One region of the Shewanella sp. AS16 genome, then DNA from elsewhere that is predicted to be linked to it. Evidence: predicted binding sites of a transcription regulator. Region 1 holds the regulator's gene; each other region holds the start of a gene.
What was found. Region 1 encodes LexA, which represses DNA repair genes until DNA is damaged. Its sites were predicted from a motif close to TACTGTATNNNNATACAGTA; they were not measured.

Region 2: the regulator LexA is predicted to act here: its motif matches at 2,374-2,393, upstream of recN (DNA repair protein RecN).
Region 3: the regulator LexA is predicted to act here: its motif matches at 2,832-2,851, upstream of LZP73_RS00745 (YebG family protein).

What each region holds. Positions count from the first base shown of each region.
Region 1 is NZ_JAKCLK010000002.1:658,284-664,318, reverse strand. It holds gene ctaD (cytochrome c oxidase subunit I) at 1-500, opposite strand, end outside; partial or broken gene coxB (cytochrome c oxidase subunit II) at 519-1,631, opposite strand; gene LZP73_RS07675 (cell division inhibitor SulA) at 2,032-2,544, opposite strand; gene lexA (transcriptional repressor LexA) at 2,541-3,158, opposite strand; gene plsB (glycerol-3-phosphate 1-O-acyltransferase PlsB) at 3,321-5,741, shown strand; gene mtr (tryptophan permease) at 5,741-6,035, shown strand, end outside.
Region 2 is NZ_JAKCLK010000003.1:330,484-336,518, forward strand. It holds gene LZP73_RS10010 (VOC family protein) at 1-274, opposite strand, end outside; gene recN (DNA repair protein RecN) at 685-2,343, opposite strand; gene LZP73_RS10020 (AEC family transporter) at 2,462-3,442, opposite strand; gene LZP73_RS10025 (YjaG family protein) at 3,752-4,348, opposite strand; gene barA (two-component sensor histidine kinase BarA) at 4,323-6,035, opposite strand, start outside.
Region 3 is NZ_JAKCLK010000001.1:154,865-160,899, reverse strand. It holds gene LZP73_RS00760 (MlaD family protein) at 1-1,430, opposite strand, end outside; gene LZP73_RS00755 (paraquat-inducible protein A) at 1,417-2,046, opposite strand; gene LZP73_RS00750 (paraquat-inducible protein A) at 2,033-2,665, opposite strand; gene LZP73_RS00745 (YebG family protein) at 2,862-3,149, shown strand; gene LZP73_RS00740 (GAF domain-containing protein) at 3,164-3,622, shown strand; gene proQ (RNA chaperone ProQ) at 3,905-4,537, shown strand; gene prc (carboxy terminal-processing peptidase) at 4,566-6,035, shown strand, end outside.

The DNA of each region.
Region 1 (6,035 bases):
CTGAAGCTGGTCGACAGCGGGGCGTAGAAGGTCCAGCCGAAGTTGGGGCCACCGCCCTCCATGAACAGCGAGCTGAGCAAGATGGTGAAGGCGAACGGCAAGATCCAGAAGCTCCAGTTATTCATCCTGGGCAGGGCCATGTCGGGTGCGCCTATCATCATGGGGATCAGCCAGTTGGCCAGGCCGGTGAAGGCCGGCATCACTGCACCGAACACCATGACCAGGCCATGGACTGTGGTCATCTGATTGAAGAAATTGGGCTCGAGCAATTGCAATCCAGGCTGAAACAATTCGGCGCGGATCACCATGGCCATGGTGCCGCCGGTGAGGAACATGATGAAGCTGAACCACAGATAGAGGGTGCCTATGTCCTTGTGGTTGGTGGTCAACAACCAACGCCAGATGCCCTTGGGCGCCTGGTGGTGATGGTCTTCCTCATGCAACTGAGTCTGATCGACAGGCTCGGCGACAGAGTTGAGTTCTCGGGTCAAAGTATTCATGCCTTTCCCTTACTTTCCGTGGTTATCGACATCGGCCGCTTGCACCGTATCGCCGGTATTGTTATCCCAGGCATTACGCTCGAAGGTGACAACGGCGGCGAGTTCCTGGGCCGTCAATTGCTTGCCGAAGGCCTGCATGGCCGTGCCGGGCCTGCCATTGATGACAGTTTCCAGGTGGTTGGCTATGGGGCCTGTGGCAACGGCGCTGCCCTTGAGTGAGGGGAATATGCCCGGCAGTCCCATGCCATTGGGCTGGTGACAGGCGGCACAGTGGCTCATATAGACCTGTTCCCCCTGGGCCATGAGTTCGTCCAGACTCAGGTTTTGTGTCAATGCCGCCTCGGCTTCGGCCGCCGCCGCATCGGCCGCGGCCCGCTGTGAACTGACCCAGGTATCGAACTCGGCCGCCGACACGGCCTGGACCACTATCGGCATGAAGCCATGTCCCTTGCCGCATAGCTCGGCGCATTGGCCGCGGTAAATGCCTTCCTTGTCGATCCGCGCCCAGGTTTCGTTGATGAACCCTGGGTTGGCGTCCTTCTTGATGGCGAAGGCCGGCAGCCACCAGGAGTGGATCACATCGTCTGAGGTCATCAGGAAACGTATTTTCCTGTGGGTCGGCAGCACCAGGGGTTTATCCACTTCGAGCAGATAGTTTTCCCCTTTGGCCTCGTTGCCCTCTATCTGGGACATGGGGGTGGCCAGGTTGCTGTAGAAGTCTATGTCCTGATCGAAGTAGCTGTAATGCCACTTCCATTGGGAACCTGTGATCTTGACCGTGAGTTCGGCGTCATGGGTGTCTTCCATGGCGACCAGTGTCTTGGTCGCTGGGATGGCCATGAGAATTAAGATGATGAAAGGCAGTATGGTCCAGGCTATCTCGACCTTGGTGCTTTCGTGGAAGTTGGCGGCAACTGCGCCCTTGGATTTCCTGTGGTTTATCATGGCATAAATCATTACACCGAAGACGACCACGCCGATGGCACAGCAGATATACAGAATGGTCATGTGCAAGTCATACACCTTGCCACTGATTTCTGTCACCCCCTGAGTCATGTTCAGGGGCATTTCTGCCGCCGCTAGATGAGGTGCGAATACCAGCACCAAGGCACAATACAACCATTGCTTCACAAGACTTCTCCTCTGCCAATTGCGAAACGCAACTACAAAGAAGAGTCACACAGTAAGTCTCAGCTCTATGTAAACTCTTCGGTTCCCAAAAAAGCGTTGATGACTTCAAAGTGCGTTGGCGGTTTTTACTCTTGGTCTATGTATCGTTACTGCCGGTATTAACCACGCTTGCACCTACGACTGAATATATCCATCCCTTAGGCCATGACTCAATCGTCTGGCTATGCCTGGCATGGAGCCAGGTGATAACGCTTGAATGCACGTTACCTTGTCCTACATTACTTGCTGTTCAGTTATTGATCAAGCTCGCTCTGCTTTCTAATTGACTGAAAAAATTGCTGAAAAAAAAAGCCTCATGGCGTGCGATGAGGCTTTGGAGATAGGCTGGCCCAGGATGGGGTCAATGTATGGGGCCGAATAATTGGTGTTGCTGGAACGCTTCGTGATTGTCAAACAAGGCTTCTCCCTGTAAGTGAACATTTACCTCTTCGAGGACTATGCCCATGGCTCTGGCACTCTTGGCGACCAGTTGCAGGCGGCGAATATCTCTGGCGTCGAGGGACTGGGTCCAGGAGATCACTGCGCTGGAGGTGCCGCTGGTGAGGGCTCTTTCCATCGCCCACAGCACTTCCACTTCATCCTTGGCATGCACCAGCAATACCCTGTCCATGCGCACCCCGGCCTTGGCCAGCAATTGCTTGTAGCCTATGGCATTGGGTGGGCTGATCAGCACTATCCAGCGGCCCTGCTGGCTCAGTTGTGCCAGTTGGGCACTGAGCTGTTGCAGCTCGGTGCGCCCCTGGGTCCGGGTCGGCATGGTGGTGATGTCTCTATGTTGGCTGTCCTGCACATGGCTGTCGAGATCCAGCCAGAGTCCAGGGTGGCGCGGCGCATTGCCCAGCAAATGTTTCATAGCCAGTCTCCATTACGTATTACGCCGACGGCGAGACCTTCTATGGTCAGGCTCTGGCAACTGAGATCCACCTTGATGGGGGAGTAGTCATCGTTTTCCGCGTGTAAATAAACCAGATTGCCTTTCTTCTCGAAGCGTTTAACAGTCACATCGTCTTCGACCCTGGCGACTATCACCTGGCCGTTGCGGGCCTGCTGCATCTTATGCACAGCGAGCAGATCGCCCTCGAGTATGCCGATATTCTTCATGCTGTCACCCCGGACCCTGAGCAGAAAGTCGGCGGCGGGATGAAACATGGCGGGATCGACCTGGTAGTACTGTTCCACATGTTCCTGGGCCAGAATCGGCTCACCGGCGGCGACCTGGCCTATCAGCGGCAAGCCGGCTTCCTGGGCCTCTTCTTCGTGGGGCAGGCGGATACCGCGGGAAGTGCCCGGCATGATTTCGATACAGCCTTTCTTCGCCAGGGCCTTGAGATGTTCCTCGGCGGCATTGGCGCTCTTGAATCCCAGACGGGTGGCAATCTCGGCCCGGGTAGGCGGCATGCCTGTGTCGGCGATGTTGCGTTTGATCAGCTCTAGAATTTCGGCTTGGCGTGGCGTCAAGGGTCTCATGGTCATTCCTGTTTTTCTATACAGTTACTGTTAGTATATACAGTATTATTTGCAGTGCAAGTATTAACCATTTTTTATGGGCTTAGCCGACTATTAGTGAATACTGGCCAGAGTCTGGTATTCTATCTGTCCGTTTGACGTGACTCATATTGCAAAAGAAGAATGCCAAAACAAGACTCTCTGTGGTTTAAATCCTTGCGTTGGATCCAGAAACAGCTGGTGCACACTATCGTTGTGCCACAGGATCCCTTCGCCGATCTCAATCTGGACCCGGGCAGACCGCTCGTCTATGTGATGAAGACTGAATCCGTCAGCGACATAGCGGCCCTGAATGACGTCACCGCCAAGTTGGGACTGCCGAGCCCCTATGAAGAGCTGGTGCTCGCCGATGGCCGGGTTCCCAGGGTGGTATGCCTGCAGGGGGGCAAGCCCATGTTTGGCCAGCGCCGCAATCATGAGGGTTTTCTCGAGAGTTTCAGGCTCCTGTTGGCCGCCCATAAACAGGATGCGACGCTGGACATCCAGCTGGTGCCTGTGAGCCTCTACTGGGGCCGGACCCCGGGCAAGGAAGATGACAGCATGCGGGCGGCTGTGCTGGAGCGGGAAAACCCCACCTGGCTGCGCAAGTGCCTGATGATCCTCTTCCTCGGGCGCCATAACTTCGTGCAATTCTCCAGTGCCGTATCCCTGAGGTATATGACGGACGAACACGGCACTGACATGGGCATAGCCCATAAGCTGGCGCGGGTCGCCAGGGTGCACTTCAGCCGCCAGCGCAAGGTGATGACGGGGCCACAGCTGCCCAATCGCCAGGCCTTGTTTCACGCCTTGCTGAAATCCGAGTCGCTGAAGAAGGCGATTCAGGAAGAGGCGGCCAACAAGAAGATCTCCGAGACCAAGGCCCGTGAGACAGCGATAGCCTACCTGGACGAGATCGCCGCCAACTATTCGGATAGCCTGGTGCGTATCGCCGAGCGTTTCCTCACCTGGCTGTGGAATAAGCTGTACAGTGGCATCAATATCAAGGGCGCCGAGCAGGTACGCCAGCTGCACCACGACGGCCACGAGATAGTCTATGTGCCTTGCCACCGCAGCCACATGGATTACCTGTTGCTGTCCTATATCCTCTATTACCAGGGCATGGTGCCGCCGCACATAGCCGCTGGGATCAACCTCAATTTCTGGCCCGCAGGCCCCATGTTCCGCCGTGGCGGTGCCTTCTTCATCCGCCGCAGCTTCAACGGCAACAAGCTCTATACCGCAGTGTTCCGCGAATATCTGGATCAGCTGTTTGCCAAGGGCTATTCGGTGGAGTACTTCACCGAGGGGGGGCGCTCGCGTACCGGCCGCCTCTTGGCCCCCAAGACGGGCATGCTGGCGATGACGATGAACAGTGTGCTGCGCGGCATAGAGAGGCCTGTGACCCTGGTGCCTGTGTACCTGGGTTATGACCATGTGATGGAGGTCGCCACCTATCACAAGGAACTGAGCGGCAAGAAGAAGCAGAAAGAATCTGTCTGGCAGGTGTTCGGTGCCATACGCAAGCTGGGCAACTTCGGCCAGGGTTATGTCAACTTCGGCGCCCCCATCACCCTCCAGTCCTTCCTCAACGAGATGGCGCCGGATTGGCGCAGCGAGTTGGCAGAAGATCCCGAGCAGAAGCCCAGCTGGCTGACGCCGGCGGTCAATACCCTGGCCAACAGGGTGATGACCCATATCAATGGCGCGGCGGCGGCCAGTTCGGTGACCCTGACCAGCCTGGTGCTGTTGGCGTCCGAACAGAATGCCCTGGAGCGCACCCAGCTGGAACGTCAGCTGGATCTCTATCTGAACCTGTTGAAACAGGTGCCATACACCAGCTATACCTCGGTGGCCGAAGGCGATGGCAAGTCCCTGGTGCAACAGGGGCTGGAGCTGAATAAATTTACCCTGGAGACAGACTCGCTCGGTGACATCATTTCCATCGCCGAGGCCGATGCCGTCTCCATGACCTATTACCGCAACAATGTGATCCATCTGCTGATCCTGCCGTCGTTGATCGCCAGCTGCATGCTGCATTACGAGACCTGCAGCCGTCGGCAGATCCACGCCATAGTGGCGGATTTCTATCCGCTGATGAAGGCCGAGCTGTTCATGGGCATAGAAGATATCGACGCCTATGTGGAGCGGGTGCTGGATCTGTTTGTCGCCGAACAGTTGGTGACGGAAGAGGCGCATTTCAGCGTCAACGAGCCACACGCAGGTAAACTTGAACTGCTGGCCGGCACCGTCAGTGAGACATTGCAACGCTATGCCATCATCTTCAATTTCCTGGCGGCCAAACCCGATATGGAACGCTCGGAGCTCGAATCCGGGAGTCACCTGCTGGCGCAGCGCCTGGGTGCCTTGCATGGCATCACGGCCCCTGAGTTTTACGACAGGAAGCTCTATGGCACCCTGAGTGTCAAGCTCAAGGATCTGGGCTACCTCGCCGACAAGGGCAACAGGGCAGATATAGAACGTATCAGAGATCACGCCAACAGCCTGTTGCGTGCCTCGGTCAGGCAGACCATAGTCGACAGCGTCATGGCGGAACATAACTGATGGCAAATTTCATGGATGTCGCCAGGCATAAGCCCCATGGCAAGTCGCTGCTCGGCGGCGCCATGATCATCGCCGGCACCACGGTCGGCGCCGGCATGTTCTCTCTGCCCGTGGTGGGCGCCGGTATGTGGTTCGGTTACTCGATACTCATGCTGCTGGGTGTCTGGTTCTGCATGCTGATGTCGGGTCTCCTGTTGCTCGAAACCAACCTGCACTTCGAGCCGGGTGCCAGCTTCGATACCCTGACCAGGGTCACCCTGGGCCAGTTCTGGCGCATAGTGAATGGGGTGTCGA
Region 2 (6,035 bases), on a different contig from region 1:
CGCCATTATCCCGCCCACCTGCGGCCAGCGCCGCCTGATAGACCTTATGCACTGTTTCTCTGTCCTGGGTCTGAAAGGCGAGATGTACCCGGGTAATGTAATCCTGCGCCTCGTCTACGAACAGTTCATCCGCATGGAAGAAGCCCTGACCTTCATGGAGCGCGTCTGGGTGGCCCAGGGCGGTGAATACCGCATGATAGAAACGTTTGCTGGCGGCGAGATCTGCCACCCGCAGATGAATATGATCTATGAGTCTGCCTCGATGAAATTTCATAGCTCGTCCTTGTAGTCTGAAATTTATACCCTGCACAGGCGCAGTCATCACCCATTTGATATGGGTGAAAAGCATGCGCCTTGTCCCGCTGAGCCTGCCGTCATCTCACCATGAGTCGATTCAAACTGCAGGCTAATTCATTGGCTAAGCTACTGGGATTGCCGCATTGGCTCAAGCCTTTTATTCGCAAGCAGGATCGAGATTTGAGAGGTTAAGTGCCAACGGGACTCGGATGCCAGCCGGGGCGCCTGGGTGCTTAAGAGCGTGGGTGTTTAAGAGAGTGGGCTAAAATCCTAGACACAGGAGCCATGCTCCTATCTTAATGCCCTCATCTTCATGCCCCATTCTTCATTCCCCAATCTGCATGCTCCAATGGCTGACACTCCAATAATGAGCACAGCAAAATGCAATTATTGCAGTAACTCCCTGGCGTTTGCCAGGGTATTGCTGGTGATGGTATCGCCGCCGAGTAGGCGGGCCAGCTCCTGGATGCGTTGCTCCTTATCCAGCGGCGTCATCGACGTCTCAGTGCTGCCACCCTTGTTGAATTTATTGACGAACATGTGTTGATGACCGTTGCCCGCCACCTGCGGAAGATGGGTGACGCACAGCACTTGGGTCGACTCTCCCAGGCTGCGCAGCATGCGGCCGACCACGGCGGCGGTCGGGCCCGAGATACCGACATCCACCTCATCGAAGATCAGGGTCGGGGTCGAGACCTTCTTGGCGGTGATCACCTGAATGCCCAGACCTATGCGGGACAGCTCGCCGCCCGAGGCCACCTTGGAGATGGGCTGCAAAGGCTGGCCCGGGTTGGTGGTCACCATGAACTCTATTTGGTCACAGCCGTTGACCGACATCATCTCAGGGTTGAAAGTCACTGAGATGCAGAACTTGCCCTTGGGCATGTTGAGCTGGTGAATAGATTGAGTGACCAGCTTGTCCAGCTCCTTGGCGTAGCGGCCACGGCTTTGGCTCAGTTTCTGGGCATGGGCGAGATAGGCCTGGCGGTTGGCCTCGACCTGCTGTGCCATCTCTGCCAACTTATGTTCGTCGTCATCCAGGCTGCCGAGCTCGGCCTTGAGTTGTTCATGGTGAGCGGCCAGTAGAGGGGCGCCAACCTGGTGTTTACGGGCCAGTTGCATGGCCTTGGACAGGCGCTCCTCCAGATAGGCGAAGTGCTCAGGATCCAGTTCCAGTCCGCTGAGATAGTGCTGCAGTTCGCTTGTGCTCTCCTGTACCTGAATAAGGGCCTCGTTGAGCATGGCATTGACGTTGGCAAGGGCCGGGTCATAGCTTTCCAGTTGTTGTGCCAAAGCCACGGCCCTGTTGAGCAGCTGCTCTATATTCAGCTCCTCGCCTTCGCTGAGGAGTTCGACTCCGGCCTGACAGCTGGCAATCAATTCGGTGCCGTTGGCCAGGCGTTTATGCTCCTGCTCTATCTCTTCGAATTCCCCCGGCTTGAGGTCGAACTCGTCCAGTTCTTCGACCTGATATTGCAGCAACTGCTTGCGGGCGATGCGCTCCTGTTGTGACAGGGTCAGCTGTCTGAGCTCGGCTTCCAACTGCTTGCACCTGTGATAGCCGGCGGCAACGGCATCGCTCAGCAGCCTATGGTTGGCATAGCTGTCCAGCAAGGTGAGCTGGTGTTCACTCTTGAGCATGGCGTGGTGGGCATGCTGACCGTGGATGCCTATCAGCAATTGCCCCAGGCTCTTGAGTTGTGCCAGGGGGACAGGATTGCCGTTGATGTAGGCACGGGAGCGGCCGTCGCTGCCTATGGTCCGGCGCAGTATGCATTCCTGCTCTAGGTCGAGATCGTTATCTTCCAGCCAACGTTTCGCCAGTGGAATATCATCGAGTGAGAAGCGGGCGCTGACTTCTGTCTTGCTGGCTCCTGGGCGCACTGTATTGGCATCGGCCCTGTTGCCAAGGCATAGGCCGAGGGCGTCGATGGCGATGGATTTACCCGCGCCGGTTTCCCCTGTGATGCTGGTCATACCCGGACGAAAATCCAGTTCCAGGAAGCGTACTATGGCGAAATTGTTGATGCTGAGTTGGCAAAGCATAATGAATTCCTGTCGAATAACTTACCAAAACACTGTATTGATACACAGTATATACTGATTTTATATACAGTAAAGTTGCGTTTAATAATTAAGCACAACTTATTTTTTATCCCACTGATTAATTTAGGTTTTTTAGTAAGTAATCCAGCAGTGGCAGGCTGATGAAGGTCAGCAGCGTACCCAGGAGTATGGTGTTGGCGCTGGTGCCGACCAGCACCTGGTAGCGCTGTGCCAGCAGGTAAACGCTGGCGGCCGTCGGCAGGGCGGCCAGCAGGACGCCCATAGACAGATACGCGCCAGTGACGCCCAAGAGTTGCAGCAATACCAGCGTCAATGCCGGCTGGAGGACCAGCTTGAATAGATTGAGCAGGCCCAGCTCGGCCAGATTGCGTCCGCCGAGGGCGGGTGGCGCCTCTGGGCCCTCCCGCGTCTCCCGGCCCATGGCTTTGGTCAGCACCATGCCTATGGCAAACAGGGCGCAGGGGCTGGAGGTATTGCCTATCTGCTGCAACATGAGCGCCAGCCCGGCGGGCAGGGGCAGCGCCAATGCCGACAGGGCGACACCGAGCAGGCTGCCTATGACTATGGGATTGCGCACCAGGGCATTGAACATGGTCATCAGAGGGTGTACCAGTTTGGCCTTGGGGTTGGCGAGTTCCACGCTGACCAGGGCGACGGCGAACATGAGTACCGACAGCAGGCTGGCAATCGCCGCCGCGACCAGGGCACTCTGTTGCCCGGGAAAGAGGATGATCAGCAGCGGAATGCCGATGAAGGCGGTATTGCCGAAGCTGGTGTTGAGCGCCCGCATGGCGGCAATCGCCTTGTCTCCCGGGTCGGCCCAGAGTGAGAGCCAGAAGACACTGAAATAGGTGATTAACATGGCCAGGCCATAGCCGAGGATGAAACCCCATTGCAGTATCTCAGTGATGGGCGTCTGCGCCAGGGCGATGAGCATGATAGCCGGGAAGGCGACATAGTAGACATACTGGTTGAGCACCTGATCCGTATCGGGCGGCAGCAGCCTGAGTTTCTGTATCAGGGCGCCGAGCAACATGATGCCGACGACGGCGAGCAGTGGGGTCAAGATGGCGGGCATCCGCGACTTCCTTGGCTATTGAGGATTTGGGCCGAGACAGGAAAATTACCATGCGCGGCGCCTACTGGCTATTACGCTATGGTCTTAGGCTGCTTAGGTTTCAGACGGCTATGCTCTTAGACACCTTAGGTTTTAGACAGCTTTGGTTTTAGACAGCTTTGCTCTTAGACAGTTTTTTGAGGCAGGCGGCGTATTCCTGGGGTGGCCCGGGGCGCTGCTGTCCCCAAGCCCTGAGGCCTCAAGCCCCGATACCAGCGGCCGCCGGGCCAGCCTTAAGCTGGCCCATGATGGTGAGGCCGATGGCCGGACTCAGACGCTGATGCCTATGTTGGAGACGCCGGCCTCTATTATGTCTTGGCGCAGGCCCTTGACCAGGTCGGCGGTGATCTTCGGATTTTCTTCGATGATCTCCAGCAGGGTGTTCTGCAGCGCCTTCTCTTCTTCCATCACTGGATGGGCGAAGATGAAGTCGTCCATGGCATCGTCTTCCAGTTCGACATCGCTGACGGCTTCTATGTAGTTGGCCACCGTGCTGGAAGATAATTTGCTGATGTTGACTATGTCTTCTTCTATCTTGCCCTGGATAGCCCCCAGCAGGGTCGATAAGGCGACCACGGCATCCATGGCGGGGTAGACGCCATAGGCCTCGAAATCGCTTGGCTCAGGGGTATTGTCTTCGAGCCGCTGCAGCTGGACATCGATATTGAACTTGAGTTTGGGATCGTATTGGGCCTGCCACAGGAGTTCGAGCACTGTGCTGAGCACGGCTGGCTCGCCAAAATTGCACACCTCGGAGAAAAGCTGATAGTTAGGCAACATGCGCTGGCATAGGGCGACGGCGAATAATTGCTTCTGCGCCAGGCTCAAGGCCTTTAAGCGTTTAAAGAAGCCCGGTTTTTTTATCATCTGATAGTTCCACTGATAGCTGTGATAACACTTGTTTTGCTGCAGATTCTACCTTAGTTAACTCATCAAGTAACTCAAGTATTTCCGGTTCCATGTCTTCGATGGCGGTTTCGCGCTTGAGTGCAGATTCTATTTCCTGGCATAGCTTCTGGGTGGCGGGAACCCCGCAATAGCAGCTGGCGCCATGCAGCTTGTGGACTGTGCCGAGCATTTTCTCCTGATCCTTGGCATCCAGCGCCTGGTGAATTTGCGCCACGGTTTGCGGCAGCGAGTCGAGCAACATCTTCAACATCTCCAGCGCCAGATCCGGCTTCTGGTTGGCCTGGGTCAGACACAGGTCCCAATTGAGGGTATGGAGATCGAAGTGGGTAAACTTGGGACGGCTCAGCCAACGGTTGATGACCCCCTTGAGCGCCGCCTCGTCTATCGGCTTGGGCAGATAACCATCCATGCCGCTGCCGAGGATCAGCTCACGCTCTTCGGCGATCGCATGGGCGGTGACGGCTATTATGGGGGTGTTGCGGTTGATGGACTCCTGGCGAATGCTGCGGGTGGCGGTAATGCCGTCTATGCCCGGCATCTGGATATCCATGAAAATAAGATCGAAATTCCGCTTCTGGGCCTGAGTTATGGCTTCTTCGCCGCTGCCGACGGCGATGACATTGGTGACCAACTCCTTCAGCAGGGTATCTATGAGCTTGAGGTTGGCCAGGTTGTCATCGACGGCCAATACCGTCAGCGAGTGGCGTTCGGCCGTTGGCTGGTTGACTGCCTGTGCCGGACTGGCGTCTATCTCCAGCGGCCGGTAGATGAGGTTGCGCGCCAGCACATGGTCGCTGACGGGCATGGGCAGGACGGTATCCGCATTGGATCTCAGCTTGCTCTGCACTATCTGCTGCTCGAAACTGTCGTTGAGCAGGATAAGGCTGTCCGTGTGTCGCCTGGCGAGTTTCAGCGTGAATACCAGTTCATCCGGGTCGGTGAAGCCATGACAGCTGATGAGTATGACATCGAAATGGCTCGCCTCGTCCGCCAATGCCCCGGCCAGGTCCTGACGCAGGTGCAGGCCTGTGACCTTCATATGCCAATGGGTGAGGCGGCGCAACAGCAGATTGTGGGACAGGCTCCTGGGCTCGAACAGCAGCGCCTTCTTGCCGGCGAGTTTTTCCACCGGCAGCGAGTCGCCTATCTGGAAATGGCTGTGTTCCAGTGGCAGGGTGAACCAGAAGGTCGAGCCCTTCTCCGGGGTGGAGCTGAAGCCTATCTGGCCGCCCATCTGATTGATCAGGCGCTTGGTGATGATGAGCCCCAGGCCTGTGCCGCCGAAGCGACGGGAGATGGAGGAGTCGGCCTGGCCGAAGGCCTGAAACAGCAAATCCTGCTGGGTCTCGGCTATGCCTATGCCTGTATCTGTGACTTCACATCTCAGGAGCACTCTGTCATCGGCGCTGCCGACCCGCTGCACCTTGAGCAGGACACTGCCCTGATCGGTAAACTTGATGGCGTTGCCTACCAGGTTGGTGATGATCTGGCTGACCCTGATGGCATCGCCACTGAGACTCTCGGGCACGTCCGGATCTATGTCGACCACGAGTTCAAGGCTTTTTTCCTGGGCACTACCGCCGATCAGCCGCAGGGTGTCTGCGAGTGTGTCCCTGAAGGCGAACGGCATGTTTTCCAGCACCAT
Region 3 (6,035 bases), on a different contig from region 1:
CCCTTGACCAGGGTGGCGAGATCGCGGCTCTTGACCGAGACGCCATCCAGTGAGGCGTCTATCGCCAGTGCCGATTCCGGCAGCAGGTAACTGTCGCTATGCACCAAGCCGACAAATTCCGGCAAGATTTCCAGCTGATATTCGACGACGGAAAAATCCTTGCTCAGGTTCACGCTGAGCACAGAGCCTATCTTAATCTGTTTGTATCTGACATCGGCCCCGGGCTGAATGCCGGCATTCTCATCGGCATTGACCTTGAGGAGGCGTTTCTGTGCCTGGGCCAGTTCGGGGGCCTCGTTGGCCAGAGGGTATTCGGGATTGGCCGGAATGGCGGCGTCCGCTACCCCGGGGAGAAAATTGATCACCTTGCCTGTGAGCAGGCGTTCTGCATGGCTCACGCCATTGAGCGACAGATCTGCGCCTTCGAGCCAGAAGTGGGCGTCCCGGGTCAGCAGCGAGCCATACTCAGGGTTCACGCTGGCTGTCAGCCTGACCCCATCCTTCAGGGGCTGTATGTCCCGCACTTCCCCTATGGCGACGCCCCGATAGAAGATACCCGTGCCTTTACTTATGCCGTTGGCGTCTATGCCGGTGAGCGTCAGCATCTGGCCGCCGTCGGCCTGCTCCCGCGAGTCATACAGGGGGAAACTGTCACCGTTTTCGGCCTCGATCCCCTGTTCATTGGAATCGAAGCTGATACCGCCGGCCAAAATAGACGCCAGGCTCTCTGTGGTGACCTTGACCCCGGCCAGTGAAGCGTCGATCTGCACCCCAGAAACATTCCAGAAGTGTGAGTCTTTCTTCACCAGATGGGTAAATTGTTCCTGAATGAAGGCACTTATCAGTATCCGCTGGCTGCCTTCGAGCCGATAGCTGACTATGCTGCCGACCGGTACCTGACGATAAAACACGGGGGAACCCACATCGAGGGATCCCAGTTTATCGGCTTTGAGCTCGATGACGACCCCCTCGCTGCCGGGCTGCATCGCCGGCGGCTCGCGCTGGGCCTCGTACGAGGTCCTGGAACCGCCGCCGCCCGGTTGCATGGCGATATAGTTGCCCGAGAAGAGCGCGTCTAGCCCCTCGACGCCCGTGATGCTGGCCTTGGGGGTGACTAACCAGAAGAGGGTCCCCTCGTTGAGGAAGCGCTCGGAGCGGTAATCTATCAGCGCCTTGACGTCGACCCCTTTGAGGTCTTCGTCTATGGCTATGTCTATGACCTTACCCACGGTCAAGCCCTGGTACCTGACCAGGGTCTTGCCTATGTCGATGCCGGTCGCGCTGGGAAAATGGATCTGGATCTCGATTCCCGACTCCCTGATGCTCTTGATGCCGAGCCAGGCGCCCAGTGCCAGGGCGAGAATAGGCAGCAACCAAATAGGGGAGAAGAGCTTTTTCTTTACTATCTTAGGTGATTCAATTTGCGTCATCTTGTTTTTCCAATCGATCCCAGAGTAAACGTGTGTCCAGCACCTTGGCTGCCAGTTGGGTTAATAACACCACCAGGGCGAAGGCGGTGGCCGCAGGTGCGGGCTTGGCATCCAGCAATTGCCCCATGTTGACCAGGGCGACGGTAAGGGAAATCACAAACAGGTCCAGCATGGACCAGCGGCCAATCCACTCGATAATGTGAAAACCCACCATCAACTTGCGTTTGGAGACGGGTATGTTGAAACTGATGGCGGACAGATAGATGGCCAGGCCGATGATTTTCAGCCAAGGCACCAATATGCTGGCGACGAACACTATGATGGCAATGGGCAGCATGTCCGACTGGACCAGATGCAGTATGCCGGAAAGAATCGTGTCCTGGGTGATCTTGCCCTGCTTGACGATAGTGGTAATGGGGTAGATGTTGGCCGGCACCAGTAAGATGGCGGCGGTGATCAACAGTGCCCAGCTCTTCTGTATGCTGCCGTGATCCCGCTGGCGCAGGGCCTGACCGCAGCGGCGACAGTGGCCCTCTTTGCTCTGGTTCAGCTGATGACAGACATGGCACAACACCAGCCCGAGGGCCTGTCCCTGTAAACTTTCAGTGGTTTTCATCGAGAAAACTCCACATATGATCCAAGTTATATTCCCGCTGCAGGAAGAGGGTGGTCACGAATAGCATCACGAAGCAGAAAGTGCCGATACCAAAAAAGATATCTGAGAAATCAGATAATTGGAAGGCTGAAACCAAAAAGCTGATCACATAGATTTCCAGCATGGTCAGCTCCGACAACAACCCCTGATGCTGCAACAGATGCTTCAACAGCGCGCGGCCCGTATGTGTCTTGAGGCCGAATTTCACTATCAGTATCTGGGTGAAGATAGACAGTATCAGCACCCCGGGCGCCAGCACTGCGGCAACGAGCACGGCAATGCCTACTATCCAGTAGCCTTGGTCCATGACCGCCAGCGCCCCCTGAAATACCGTCGTGGTTCTTATGCTGCCGAAGAAATGGATTTCCAGCACGGGGAAGAGGTTGGCGGGCAAATAAAACATCAAGGCGGTCACGCACAGGGCCAGCATGCCGTTGATGGAACAATAGGGGCTGTCGTACAGGACAGAGTGGCATCTGGGACAGATGGCCCTGACATTGGATGGCAGCGCCCGTTTCCTGATGGCCAGATCACAGGAGCGGCATAATACCACTGAGGCGTCTCTTGTTGGTTCATCCATAGCGATATCTGGGTATCCGGTTATTCGGGGCTGTGTCGCCAAGCAAGCCAGTTTCGGTAGTGTCGGTCTGAATCAAGGCGTTTTTACATCGTTAAACAATCACCTGCCGATAGTAGCAGAATAATGAGATCACTTGCATCACAAGTTGGATCTGTGCCACTCTATGCACTGTATATAAAAACAGTGCGGAGCATTCATGGCGGTTATAACACAATTTGTCGTGGTCAGAGAAGGGGTTGAAAAGATGACGTTCACATCTAAGAAGGAGGCCGATGCCTACGACAAGATGCTCGATATCGCCGATAACCTGATCCCTTTCATTCAAGAGGCTGGCCTGGGACTCGACGATGCGACTTCGGAGAAGTTGGCATTCTATTTCGCGACGCGTAAAGACGAGTTGACCAACTTGCTTAAAGGTGGCGTTCAGGTTAAAAGTACGCCAGCCAAAAAACCTGCCAAGAAGGCAGATACAGCCAACTCTTAGATTAGGAACTGCCGATGAAGTCGACATTTTACGCCACTTTGAATCGCCAGGCGCAGGCCTTGCTTGCCGGTGAGGATGATCAGGTTGCCGCCATGGCGAATTTTTCCGCCTTGCTCAATGACAACCTCAGCGGGATCAATTGGGTCGGTTTTTACCTTAAACGGGGTGAACAACTGGTGCTCGGCCCCTTCCAGGGTAAGGTCGCCTGTAGCCGCATCCCGTGGGGCAAGGGCGTTTGTGGCACAGCCGCGGCGCAGGCCAGCACCCAGAGAATCGCCGATGTGCATCAATTCGACGGCCATATCGCCTGCGACAGTGCCAGCAATTCTGAGATAGTGATCCCGGTTTTTGCCGCTTCGGAGCTTATCGCCGTGCTGGATATAGACAGTCCCGAGTATGACCGTTTCGATGCCGAAGACCAAAAGGGTCTGGAAACCTTGGTTAAAAGCCTTGAAAAGAGCCTATTTGCTTAATTTGCGTACGATAATGGACAAATCATGGTCGCATTCGGTGGCGCCCGCCTTATAATAAGCGGCTGCACGCACCGGGCCTGATGGAGATAAGTCTCAGTTTAAGGCGCGAGTGTCTTGATCCGGTAAATTGTTAAAGTCTGTTAATTTTGCTTTAGCAAACACGGCTATGATGCTAATTTGTACGTTAAGCTCCAATGAGAGTTTAACGAAGATAAACGACTCGGAAGAGGCTGATGAAGGTCAGCCAGTCACCCTGGTCCCTTTTTGACTGTGGAAGTAATGATGGAATCAACAGAAAAGTTGACCGACACCAACGCAATTCTGGCGTACTTGTATGAAAAATTTCCTTTGTGTTTTATTGCCGAAGGTGAAACCAAGCCATTAAAAATCGGGTTGTTCCAAGATTTGGCTGAAAGGTTGGCTGATGATTCTAAAGTCAGTAAAACTCAATTGAGAGTCGCCCTGAGGCGTTATACCAGCAGCTGGCGCTATCTTAAGTGTGTGAAAGCCGGTGTGCAGCGTGTGGATCTCGATGGTGTTGACTGTGGCGAGCTGGAGCAGGAACACATAGATCATGCGCAGGCTACCCTGAAAGAAAGTCAGGAAAAAGCCAAGGCCAAGCGCGCAGCGCAAGCGCCCAAGCCGGCTGCGAAGAAGCCCGTCAGAAAACCAACCAAGACCCAGGCCCCCAAAGCCGAACGCAGTGTTAAACCTGCGGCGAAGGCCAAGGCCGAGCCGGAAGTCAAACTGGTGCAAGCAAATCTGAGCGATTTGAAACAAAAACAGCGCGTGAATGTCAAACTGGGTAAGTCACCGGTTGCAGGTGTGATCACCGACATTAACAAGGAAGATGTTCTGGTCCAGTTGGACAGTGGCTTGAGCATTAAGGTCCGAGCCGAACACATCCTGCTGTAGTCATAGTATTGAAAGGAGTAACTTGTTGATGCGAAAACTCACTTTAGCCGCGTCCGTCACCAGCTTTTTGGTTGGTTTTCCGGCGTGGGCCTTGTCTCCTACGATTCAAATCAGCGAGTTACCCACACTTAAGCAGGAACCTCAGCATAAGGTTGCCAGTAAGAGGGTGACCGGTTTATTCACCCGTTCGCACTACCATAGATTCAACCTGGACGACGGGTTTTCCCAGCAGATTTTCGATCGTTATTTGAAGCAATTGGATTTTCGCCGCAATGTGTTGACCCAGGCGGACGTGGACAGCTTCAAGCCGTACCGGAAGCAATTCGATGACATGCTGACGTCCGGAGATTTGGACTCTGCCTATAAGATGTTCGATCTCGCACAGCAGCGCCGTTATGAGCGTTTTGCCTATGCCTTGTCTCTGTTGGACAAGGAAATAGATTTCACTGTCCCCGGAGATGTGTATCAATTCGACAGAGACGATGCCGCTTGGCCCAAAGACACGGCGGAGCTCGATGAGCTGTGGCGCCAGAGAGTCAAGTATGATGCCCTGAATCTCAAGCTGACAGGCAAGAAGTGGGACGAGATAGTCACTATCTTGCAAAAGCGTTACAACAACGCCATCAAGCGTCTGAGCCAGAGCCAGAGCGAAGATGTGTTCCAGGGTGTGATGAATGCCTTCGCCCGCAGCATAGAGCCGCATACCAGCTACTTATCGCCGCGCAACGCCGAGCGTTTCCAGATGGAAATGAACCTCAGCCTGGAAGGCATAGGTGCCGTGTTGCAGCTCGATGATGATTACACAGTGATCAAGAGTCTGGTGGCCGGAGGCCCTGCTGCCAACAGCGAGAAGCTGGCACCGGAAGATAGAATTGTCGGCGTCGGTCAGGAAGAGGGCGAGATAGTCGATGTCATCGGTTGGCGTCTCGACGACGTGGTCGAACTCATCAAGGGCCCAAAAGGCAGCAAGGTGGTGTTGCAGATCCTGCCCAAGAAGGGCGGCGCCAATGCCAAACCCGTCAATGTGACCATAGTGAGAGACAAGATCCGTTTGGAAGACAGGGCGGCGACCTCCAAGGTCATAGAACCTCAGGAAGGGCCTTACGCTCACCGTAAGGTGGGGGTGATAGACATCCCTGGGTTCTACATGAACCTTTCCCAGGATGTGTCCAAAGAGCTGGTCAAGCTCAACGAAGCCAAGGTTGAAGGTGTGGTCATAGACCTGCGCGGCAACGGTGGCGGTGCCTTGACCGAAGCGACCCTGTTGACGGGTTTGTTTATCGACATGGGACCCGTGGTACAAATTCGCGATGCCAATGGCAACGTCTCACAGAACCGTGACAACGATGGCCAGAGTGCCTATGGCGGCCCCCTGACTGTGATGGTCGACAGATACAGCGCTTCTGCGTCGGAAATCTTCGCCGCCGCGCTGCAGGATTATGGCCGTGCCTTGATCGTCGGCGAGTCCACCTTCGGCAAGGGCACAGTGCAGCAACAT